Linked DNA regions of Roseimaritima multifibrata. The protein of the gene in region 1 binds, or shares a complex with, the protein of each later gene. Links are inferred from orthologs where the notes say so. Each region holds a gene or a part of one and is shown in the gene's direction. Other genes may lie near its edges.

What was found.
Region 2: the proteins of accD (region 1) and accB are in contact, whole or in part, in a solved structure (PDB 8UXZ), measured with the Escherichia coli proteins. The link is inferred for Roseimaritima multifibrata from one-to-one orthologs.

What each region holds. Positions count from the first base shown.
Region 1 is NZ_CP036262.1:2,544,305-2,549,417, reverse strand. What follows is about bases 775-3,704. They hold accD (acetyl-CoA carboxylase, carboxyltransferase subunit beta), read left to right. Parts: upstream 775-1,754; coding sequence 1,755-2,654; downstream 2,655-3,704. Other genes in these bases: FF011L_RS09280 (serine/threonine protein kinase), read left to right, coding at 2,657-3,664; FF011L_RS09290 (glycoside hydrolase family 10), read right to left, coding at 775-1,546. Outside these bases: more of FF011L_RS09290, read right to left, coding at 38-774; FF011L_RS09275 (hypothetical protein), read left to right, coding at 4,381-4,998; FF011L_RS09270 (histidine phosphatase family protein), read right to left, coding at 5,087-5,113.
Region 2 is NZ_CP036262.1:2,936,934-2,941,692, reverse strand. What follows is about bases 1,313-4,067. They hold accB (acetyl-CoA carboxylase biotin carboxyl carrier protein), read left to right. Parts: upstream 1,313-2,329; coding sequence 2,330-2,806; downstream 2,807-4,067. Other genes in these bases: accC (acetyl-CoA carboxylase biotin carboxylase subunit), read left to right, coding at 2,906-4,067; FF011L_RS10705 (M24 family metallopeptidase), read left to right, coding at 1,313-2,254. In the rest of the region: FF011L_RS10710 (tetratricopeptide repeat protein), read right to left, coding at 1-799; more of FF011L_RS10705, read left to right, coding at 1,157-1,312; more of accC, read left to right, coding at 4,068-4,249. UniProt on the Escherichia coli protein: This protein is a component of the acetyl coenzyme A carboxylase complex; first, biotin carboxylase catalyzes the carboxylation of the carrier protein and then the transcarboxylase transfers the carboxyl group to form malonyl-CoA.

The sequences.
Region 1 (5,113 bases):
CGCCCGTAGAGGGGATTGGGTCTTCACCCTCGCGGAATTAGCAGAGAAAGTCTTTTCTTAGCCGCGCCAGATACTGCTGCAGGGGTCGCGGGTTTCCTCGTTCATCCAGCAGACCGCTGTACGGAAAAATATGCGGCCGCGAATCATCCCAGCCTTCCCAGATAATTCCATGGACAAAATTCTTTGCCAACAGAGTCCGGATAAACCCACCCGCTAAGCGGAGTTGGTTCTTTTCGGGAATGGCCGGCGGCGGGGATCCCAGCAACACGTCCGTTGGGCGAAGTGCTCCGGCGTCGATTCCACTATTTGCGGCAACCGTTAATTGACACATCAGTGGCAGGCCTAACACTGCCCAGCGGTCAACCAATTGGCTGAAATCCAAGTTGGTCCGTGGGAGCGTTCCGATCTGCTCGTAATTCATTCGCAGTTCCAGTCCGATCCCGGCCAACCCCAATCCGGCTCGCACCAGTGCGTCCGCACAATGCAGTGGCGAGATACCTTCACGCTCACGGCTTAAGTATTCACCGAAGGGTTGGTCAAAAGCGACAATCACGGGAGTCCGTGGATCGACACGGCGAACGGTTTGGACCACCGCGACGGCTAACCGCATCACTTGGTCTTCGCTTAAACGGATGGGGCCTTTGGTATTTAACCCCGCCGCACAATTCCATAAATGGACTCGGCCGACATATCGCCGAACGGCCTGCTCGGCAAAGCGGCAGACAGCATCGATCAAACCATCGAAATTGTCTTCAAAAAGGTAAAGCCAATGCGGGAGCAATTTATCTTGGAAATCAAACAGAGGACCTGCGATCACGCGCAGCCCATGCTTCTCCGCCCAGGCAAACATTTTATCGACCGCATCGAAATCCAATCGCCCGGCGTCGGTTTCGACATCGGCCCAAGAAAGCCGAACGGCGACCGTGTTGCAGGTTTCCACATACATCTGGGTCTGTGCTTCGGTCGGCGGCTGTGCCGGCTGCATCGACACCCCCAGCAGCGTCCCCAATTGCCCCTCATGGTCTCGCCGGAACGCGAGGGCCTGGGCTGCGTAGGATTCCAGTAAATCAGCAGAGGCGGCCTCCAGATGCCGAATCGCCTTCATCGCATCTTCCCCCGCGGCGGCAGGATTAGCGATCCGCTGGGCGGCATCCAGGAAGAAAGAGGTTCCCTGAGCCAATAAATCTTTAAAATTTTCGGACATCCTCAGGCCCGACCGTTCCCAGACATCGGCTTGAGTACGGACCCGATAACAGGAGCCGCGAGCCAATTCGAGGGCCAAATTGTAGGGTCCGTCGCCGGGACGCAGGCTGCAGGTCGTCAAGGTCACCGGGCCATAGCCCGGGATATTCCAAGGAACCGAAAGTTTAGCGGATTCATCGGCGCGACGAGAAATCGTCATCCGCCCATCGGCAAAGCGTGTTTCTCCCTCCGACGGAATACTCTCGATTCCGGTTAGGTACGCGTATTTCCAGAGAGACCGCTCTTCTCCGAAAGCCCCCTGTTCGAGCAGTAATTCGGGAATGTCGAAATGGAATTGGCCCATAATTTGAGGCAGCCAGACCGTCCGAAAAGGCGAGTAGGAGTATCGGGCAGCGCAAGCTGCGTAGTTAAGGAACCGTCAGAATTTAACGGGCAATGCAGTTTCGTTCAATTCATGTGAAAAATCGTCACTAGTGGGGGCAGGCAAAAACCGGACTCTGTGGATAAACTGTGTACGTATCTGAATTCCTGATTTATTGTCGCCAAATCCCATGCCAGATTCCGTGACCGCACCTAGCAAATCTTCGGCCCCCTCTTCTGACGTGAATTCCCTTCCAGCGGGGGAAGACGCAGCAGACTCATCCGTCCCTAAAAAGCGAGGTGTCCCCGAAGGCCTTTGGATCAAATGCCCCGGGTGCGGAGCTTCACTGTATCGCAAAGAAGTGCAACGGCGGCGAAACGTTTGCCCGAACTGTGAATATCATTTCTACGTCTCGGCTCGCGAACGGATCACCCAAGTGCTCGATGACGGCACGTTTGAACCATGCGACGAAGAACTATCGCCGACCGATCCGTTGGAATTTTCCGATCGTAAGCGTTATGCCGACCGTCTGGTTTCGGAACAAAAACGGACCGGATTGACCGACGCAGTGATTACCGGGACCGGAATGATCCGGGCACGTCGTGTTGCATTTGCAGTTACCGATTCGGCATTTATCATGGGGAGCATGGGCTCGGTCGTCGGCGAACGTTTAACCCGACTGATCGAACGTGCTACCGATCAGAACCTGCCACTTATCATCGTTAGCGGCTCGGGCGGTGGAGCCCGAATGCATGAAGGGATCCTGTCGCTGATGCAAATGGCAAAGGTCTCCGCTGCATTAGCACGCTATGACAAAGCCGGTGGTTTATTTATCAGCGTCCTGACCAATCCAACGATGGGTGGTGTCGCCGCCAGTTTTGCGTCTCTGGGAGACCTGGTGGTTGCCGAGCCCAAGGCGTTGATCGGGTTCGCTGGCCCCCGCACGATTAAAGCGACGATTGGAATCGAACTTCCCGAAGGATTCCAAACCAGCGAATTCCTCATGGAACATGGCTACATCGATCGAATTGTGACCCGGGAACGACTTAAAAGCGAAATTGCTCAAGCGATCGACTACTGCGGGAAATAATCATGGGGATTTTCGATTCACTAAAAGGTCTCCTCAAAGGATCCAAGGATCCGGCGAGCGAGGACGCAAGCCAATCGGCAAAGTCGTCGAAAAATCCTAAAAATGCGAAAGCTCCCAAAACTCCCAAAAAGCCAGCCAAAAAAGGGACCGCCCCCAATCGGACCAAGTGCGATGTCGAACTCCGCTTCGAACGCCTGCGGTCGTCGGTCTCCGGAACGATGGGGAATTTTTTCTTAGCTCATGACCGACAGCTGGACCGAAAAGTCGGCGTCAAGATTTGCGACCCGGAAAAGGTCGATCTGTTTGAAGCTCGATTTAAAGGGCTTAAAAAACCGACCGAGGGTGAAATTGCCATGCAAATGGATCATCCTCTGGTCATGGAAACGCTTGAGCATGGTGAAACGACGCGAGGTGAACGCTACCTCGTGATGGAATACATCGCCGGCCCCAACCTCCAGCAAGTGGTCCAGTCCGCGGATGCTAATCTGGTTGCGGGAAAACGAATCAATCTGATTCGCCAAATGGCCCAGGCAATCCAGTACGTTCACCGAAAAGAATTCATTCACCGAGACATCTGCCCGCGAAACTTTATCTGCCTGCCAGACCTGGTAGGGCTAAAGCTGATCGATTTTGGGCTGACCGTACCGGCAACCCCTCCGTTTATGGCTCCGGGAAATCGAACGGGAACCCCGATTTATATGTCGCCCGAAATTGTCCGCCGGCGTCCCACGGACAAACGAGTCGACATCTTTTCGTTTGGTGTTTCAGCCTACTGCCTGCTGACGTTTGAATTTCCTTGGAATATCGTCGAAACCACAGGGCGTGCGGCACTGCAGCACGACACGCTGCCACCGATCGATATCTTTGAACGCTACCCCGATTTGCAGCCGCGAATCGGACGGGCCATCATGTCCTGCCTGGCCCCCAAGCCAGAAGACCGGACACCCTCGATGGACAAATTTCTGCAGCAGATCAGCGGCATCGACCAGGAAACCGCTCAAGCCGAATGATCCGCCAGCCCGATTTCGTGTTGACCAGGGCAGCGAACGGCAGACGCACGCAAAACCGCTTGCCCCGGGGCTAACGCTGAATGCCACCGGCTTTCGCGTCTGTGGGTGGTTTTTCTATGCGGTTGCCGGACGGCTCGCGCCGTTCCGCTAAGAAATTCGCCCGTAGACGCCAAAGTAGAGGGCACGGGGCCAAGCCTTCTGGCAATCGCAAAGAAGACACAATGAACTTGCCGGACGGCTCGCGCCGTTCCGCTAAGAAATTCGCCCGCAGACGCCAAAGCAGAGGGCACGGGGCCAAGTCTTCTGGCAATCGCATAGAAGACACAATGAAATTGCCGGACGGCTCGCGCCGTTCCGCTAAGAAATTCGCCCGTAGACGCCAAAGTAGAGGGCACGGGGCCAAGTCTTCTGGCAATCGCATAGAAGGCACAATGAACTTGCCGGACGGCTCGCGCCGTTTAAGAAGATGGCTGGCACTGGGCTGACGTCCCACGGGATTCACCGCACCGCCCGGCAGCCTCTGCGTCGCCCCGGAAGCGACAGACTGGAGGGTTTAGGCGGACCTTGCGGGCTCCGCTAGAATCTTCAACTTTCTTGGCTTCCCTGGCCGATAAGTAACGTGATGTAGGAAACAGAGCACTTTACCTCATGGAAGAGAACCCGCGGTGCGCGGACCATTCGGTCTCCGCTGCGCCGGCACCTTGAGGTTCTTAGTGATGCGCACCATATCTTATGGGATTCCAATCCTTATTCTTGGAATCCTGGCCGCCCTTCCCTTTCGTCGAACTTCGACGGAATCGGTTCCGATTGCGACGCCCCGTTCGTTCGATTCGGGTGAATCGACTCTTAGGGAAATATCGACAGGGAACGCTGACCTATGGTCTCCCGATCCCGAGCCGCCGCGAGCGGATCAGCCAGCGCCCGCAGCGATTCCCGAACTGCCTTCGGACTACAACGACGTTGCGATTCCAATGGAGACGCCCCCGGAGATCAATGATCGGTTCTCGGCAACCGTGCCGACTCCCGTGCGACCTCCGTCGGCTTGGGCTTCGCAACGTATTGCCATCCCACCAGCGACGACCGTAAGCGAACCGGCGCCGGAACTGGCCAAGGAGAGCTCGACGGCAGAGAGTTCGACAGCAGCCCCTCCAGCGTTCCGCGTAAGCTATCCAAACGCGACAGCGGCACGCTCTCGGGTTTCCAGTGAAACAGAACAACAGCGCAGTGCTCTGCCCCCCACCCCGCCGCAGCCTGGATTTGGCAAAGAATCGTTCCAGCCGGCTGTGGAGGCCGCCAAGCCTCGAAAGCGTTATTTCATTCGAGAACCAAGTTAAGCCTGGTTACAGGAATGCCTTGGCGAGAGCCAGACAGCTAGGCGAACCTTCTCGGCAGGGTTCTGCAGATCACCCCAATGGGAACCGATCAGACAAACAAGAATTGTGGTTTGGT
Region 2 (4,759 bases), 390 kb from region 1 along the record:
GCTTCCTTTCCAAGCGACGTAGCTTGTCGATCAACTGGGGAGTCACCCCTTGCCGTGATTCCTCTTCCAGATCGACCAATTTGATCAACATCTCGTCGTATCCATCAGAAACCGGGGCCGTTCCCAGCGCATACGAAGCGTACTCATCGGACAACCGGCGACCGTATTCAAGTCTTTGCCAATCGTACAAACGCCATTGATTGGATTCTTTCACCAAGAACCACTGATGGGATTCCGCTTGATTTTCATCGCTGTAAAAAAGCAGATCGACCGAAGCCAATCTCCCCTCCTCGGAAAGATGAAATTGCAGGATGCGTGAAAGCGGTGCGACATCCGGTTGCGGCTGATACAAGTTCAGCCAATGCCTAATTTGAATCCGGTTCGCCATCGACAGGTTGCCGCCGCTATGCTCGCTTTGGCGGACCGCTTCCAAAAACATGTCTGTGCTGAAAGGAGGCTCCCCTTCTTCTTGAAGGGTTGCGATCGCCGAGGCAACAAATTTCTGCAAACTTGGATCGGGAGAAGGCTTCTCTGGCAAACTTGCAAGCGACTGTTCAAAACGAGCTGAATCGTCAGCAAAAGAATTTTGACGCTCGGGAAGCGATGCCGCGACCTCCCCAACCAGAAACTGTTGCATTGAAAAATAGGCAAGCGTGCCCATTCCACAGCAGAGCGCCAACGAAATGGCGGCGATAACCGACAACACAATGAACAGCCCTCCCAATCCGCGTGCTGGCGGAGTGGGCATGGCAGGAACCGGATGATTCGAAACGGCAAAAGGGTCGGTCGACACGGTCATCCCCCGCAATCCAAGGTTAAGCTAGATGAAAAGACGACAGGCTTTCCGAGTGGACTTAGTGTACCGAAACGGTGATTGCTCGTCGTCGCTCGCATTGTTATTGTCCAACGGTTTAGAACCGAGCGTTTTCAGTGTAGCCTTTCGCGCCATGAGCGGAGCGTTGACGACGCCTCGTTTCGCCGAACGAACGGCGATCCAGATTCAATCAATGAACCGTGCTGCCTCGGTCGAGGATCTGCAACGCCAAAAAAAATGAGGCCGGTCCATTCGCGGATTCGGCTGGAACGGCATCCGACCTGCACGGCGTTTGTTAGATATCGCTCGATCCTTCCGTATCCATATTTAGGGACCTGACCTGTGAATTATTCGGCCCGCCTGCAAGAAGCCTGCTCCCGGCTTTCTAGTCACCAAGTCGACGCACTTTTTGTGTTCAACGAAACCAATGTGAGCTATCTGACCGGATTCAGCGGGGACAGCACGGTCCTACTGTTGACAGAAAACGGGGCGACGCTGTTAAGCGACCGACGCTATGAAACGCAACTGCAGCAGGAATGCCCGCAGCTTCCGGCATTGGTCCGCGGCCCCGATAAAAACATGTACCAATTAATCGAAGAAGCCGCAGCCAGTCAGCTGGCAGACTGTCAATCGATCGGATTCGAAGCCAATCATCTGCACTGGAACGACTATCAAAAATTGGCTAAATCGCTCGGGGCCCGCACGCTGGTGCCAACTTCGGCGTTTATCGAAGCTCAGCGATTAATCAAAGACGAAGACGAAATCGCCATTTTGCGACGAGCGGTTTCGATTGCGGAACGAACCTTTCTCTCCATTCGAGCTCGGCTTCGGCCCGACTGGACCGAATTGCAGATGGCCCATGAACTGGAATCGACGATGCGAGAACTGGGGGCAAGTGGCTGCGGATTTGCTCCCATTTTGGCAATCGACGCCAACGCCGCATTGCCTCACGCCCATCCCGGATCTCAGGTTCTCAATCAGGCATCGACGTTGCTGGTCGACTGGGGGGCAAAATTCCAAGGCTATACCAGCGACCTCACGCGGACGCTGTCGATCGGTCCTCCAAGCGACCGTTTCCATGAAGTTTACGAAGTGGTGCTGTTGGCGCAGCAAACCGCGATCGAAAAAATTCGTCCCGGAATCCCTCTAAAAGAAATCGATCGGGCTGCCCGAGACGTGATTGCCCAAGCGGGGTTTGGAGATTATTTTGGCCACGGACTGGGGCACGGAATCGGATTACAGGTCCACGAATCCCCCCGGATGGCGTCAACAAGCGAAGAAACGCTGGAATCGGGGATGGTCGTAACGGTAGAACCTGGGATCTATTTGCCCGGCGAGTTTGGCGTTCGTATCGAAGATGACGTTCTCGTCACCCCGGAAGGAAACGAAGTCTTGTCGTCGCTCGCAAAGGGCCTCGATGACATGATCGTTTTCCTGTAAAACAACCGGTTAAAGACAACGGCTCGTCGCGGCCGGTCACATAGATTTTTATCACAATAAGTGAGACGACGTCGTATGAATGCAGGTGGGAAACGCGAAGCGGTCAACGTATTTGGGATCGATCAGCTAAAAGAGTTGATCGAATTGATGGAGCAGCACGACCTGGCAGAGATCGATCTCCAGCAAGATACCGACCGAATCAGTCTAAAACGGGGCGGTGCACAGCCTTTGCAGGCCATGCCTGCCCCCATGGCGGCGGCCCCGGTCGCAGCTGCAACACCTGCCGAACCGGCTGGAGACGGCCCCAATATTTTGACCATCAAATCACCGATGGTCGGGACTTTCTACACAAAACCGAATCCTGAATCCGAGAATTTTGTCAAAGTCGGTGCGATGGTTTCCCCCGACACCGTGATCTGCATCGTTGAAGCCATGAAAGTCTTCAACGAAATTCCAGCGGAAGTCAGCGGGAAAGTCGTCGCAGTCCTTGCCGAAAACGGGCAACCTGTCGATTTCGATAAACCGCTCTTCAAAATCGATACCTCGGCCTAGGTCTTTCAGCCAAGGTACCGCGTTTTCTGGCCTCTCGGCAAAATCACTGCCTAGGCTCCCACTGGTTTACCCCCAAATTCTTTAGATAGCTAAACGGTCATGTACAACCGGATCCTGATTGCCAATCGTGGCGAAATTGCCCTTCGTGTCATCCGTGCCTGCCGAGAATTGGGGATCGAATCGGTTGCCGTCTACAGCCAAGCGGACGCCGATTCGGCTCATGTTCGTTATGCCGATCAAGCGTTTTGCATCGGCCCCGCGCGGAGCGCGGACAGCTACCTGCGCATCGACCGGATCATTAGCGCTGCGGAGCTAGGGGATGTCGACGCGATCCATCCGGGTTATGGATTCCTAGCCGAAAACGCTCACTTCAACGAAGTTTGCCGGAGCTGCAAAATTGACTTCATCGGGCCTCGCCCCGAAGCGATGGAAATGCTGGGCGATAAAAACACCGCCCGGTCGCTGGCCATCAAGGCCGAAGTCCCAGTAGTGCCCGGGAGTGACGGGTTGATCGATGATGACAATGAAGCGATTCGCGTTGCCAACGAAATCGGATTTCCTGTCCTGATCAAAGCAACCGCAGGTGGCGGAGGCAAAGGGATGCGAGTGGCCGTCGACCAATCGGTCCTGGCAACCGCCGTATCGCAAGCCCGCACCGAGGCCCAAGCGGCGTTTGGTAACGGAGCCGTCTACATCGAAAAGTACATTGAAAAACCTCGGCACATCGAAGTTCAGGTGATCGCCGATGAACATGGCAACGTGGTTCATCTTTATGAACGCGATTGCAGCGTTCAACGTCGCCATCAAAAACTGATCGAAGAAGCCCCCAGCCCGACGCTATCGCCAGAAAAACGGACCGCGATCTGCGAAGCGGCCGTGCGAATGATTCGAGCCGCCAACTATACCAATGCGGGAACGGTCGAATTTATCGTCGACAAGAACGATGATTTCTACTTCATCGAAGTCAACGCCCGAATTCAAGTCGAACATCCCGTCACCGAAATGGTCACCGGCATCGACCTGATCAAGCAGCAGATCCTTGTCGCGTCCGGCGAACCTCTTCCCTTCAAACAAGAAGACATTCCATGCCGCGGGGTCGCTATCGAATGCCGCATCAACGCCGAGAATCCCGACAAAGGCTTCCAACCCAATCCAGGTAAAATTCAGCACATGTTTGCCCCAGGCGGTTTGGGCGTTCGTTTTGATTCCCACGTTTGCTCGGGCTATACGGTACCTCCGTATTACGATTCGATGATCGGGAAACTGATTGTCTACCAGCCGACACGACTGGAAGCGATCGCCACGATGCGAAGGGCTCTGAAAGAATTGGCAATCGAAGGCATTTCGACGACCGCCAGCTTCCACGACAAAGTCCTGCAACATCCTGAATTCATCGCAGGAAACTGCGATACAACGTTCGTCGAACGTGAATTCACCAACTAGTAACTGGCACCCGCGATCGACGATGCACAGAAGGATAGCTGCCTCTCTGCCGTAGTTACCGTCGCCAGACGGTAGTTCCTACTGCGGCACCGTCACCTTTCGATTGTCCCCTTTCGCTTCACGAAAGAACGCTCCCTGAAAGCGGCTTTCGCTCGGGACGTGCGATTTATTCGCGACGGATATTGGTCACGCCTTGAGCTTCTCACTCACGCCAACCTTTCGCGGGGGGGGGGGGCGTGAAAAGAATAAGTGAAGAAAGTCTGGCTCCCCTCGCCCTCAAAACAAGCTCGCTTAAAACAGGTTTGATACCGGATCATCGGTTCGCCAGCTAATGCAATTAAGTACGATTCAAAGGCTTGTTTTGGGGGAGAGGGGCTGGGGGAGAGGGGCCGACAGCGTTGGCAAGGCGTGACATAATCGGCTGAAATCCGAGGCTTTCACCGCGTCTTCGCTGCAAAATCGCCAGCTGGAAATCTCCCCCTCTCCCCCAAGCGAGCTCCACTAAATCAA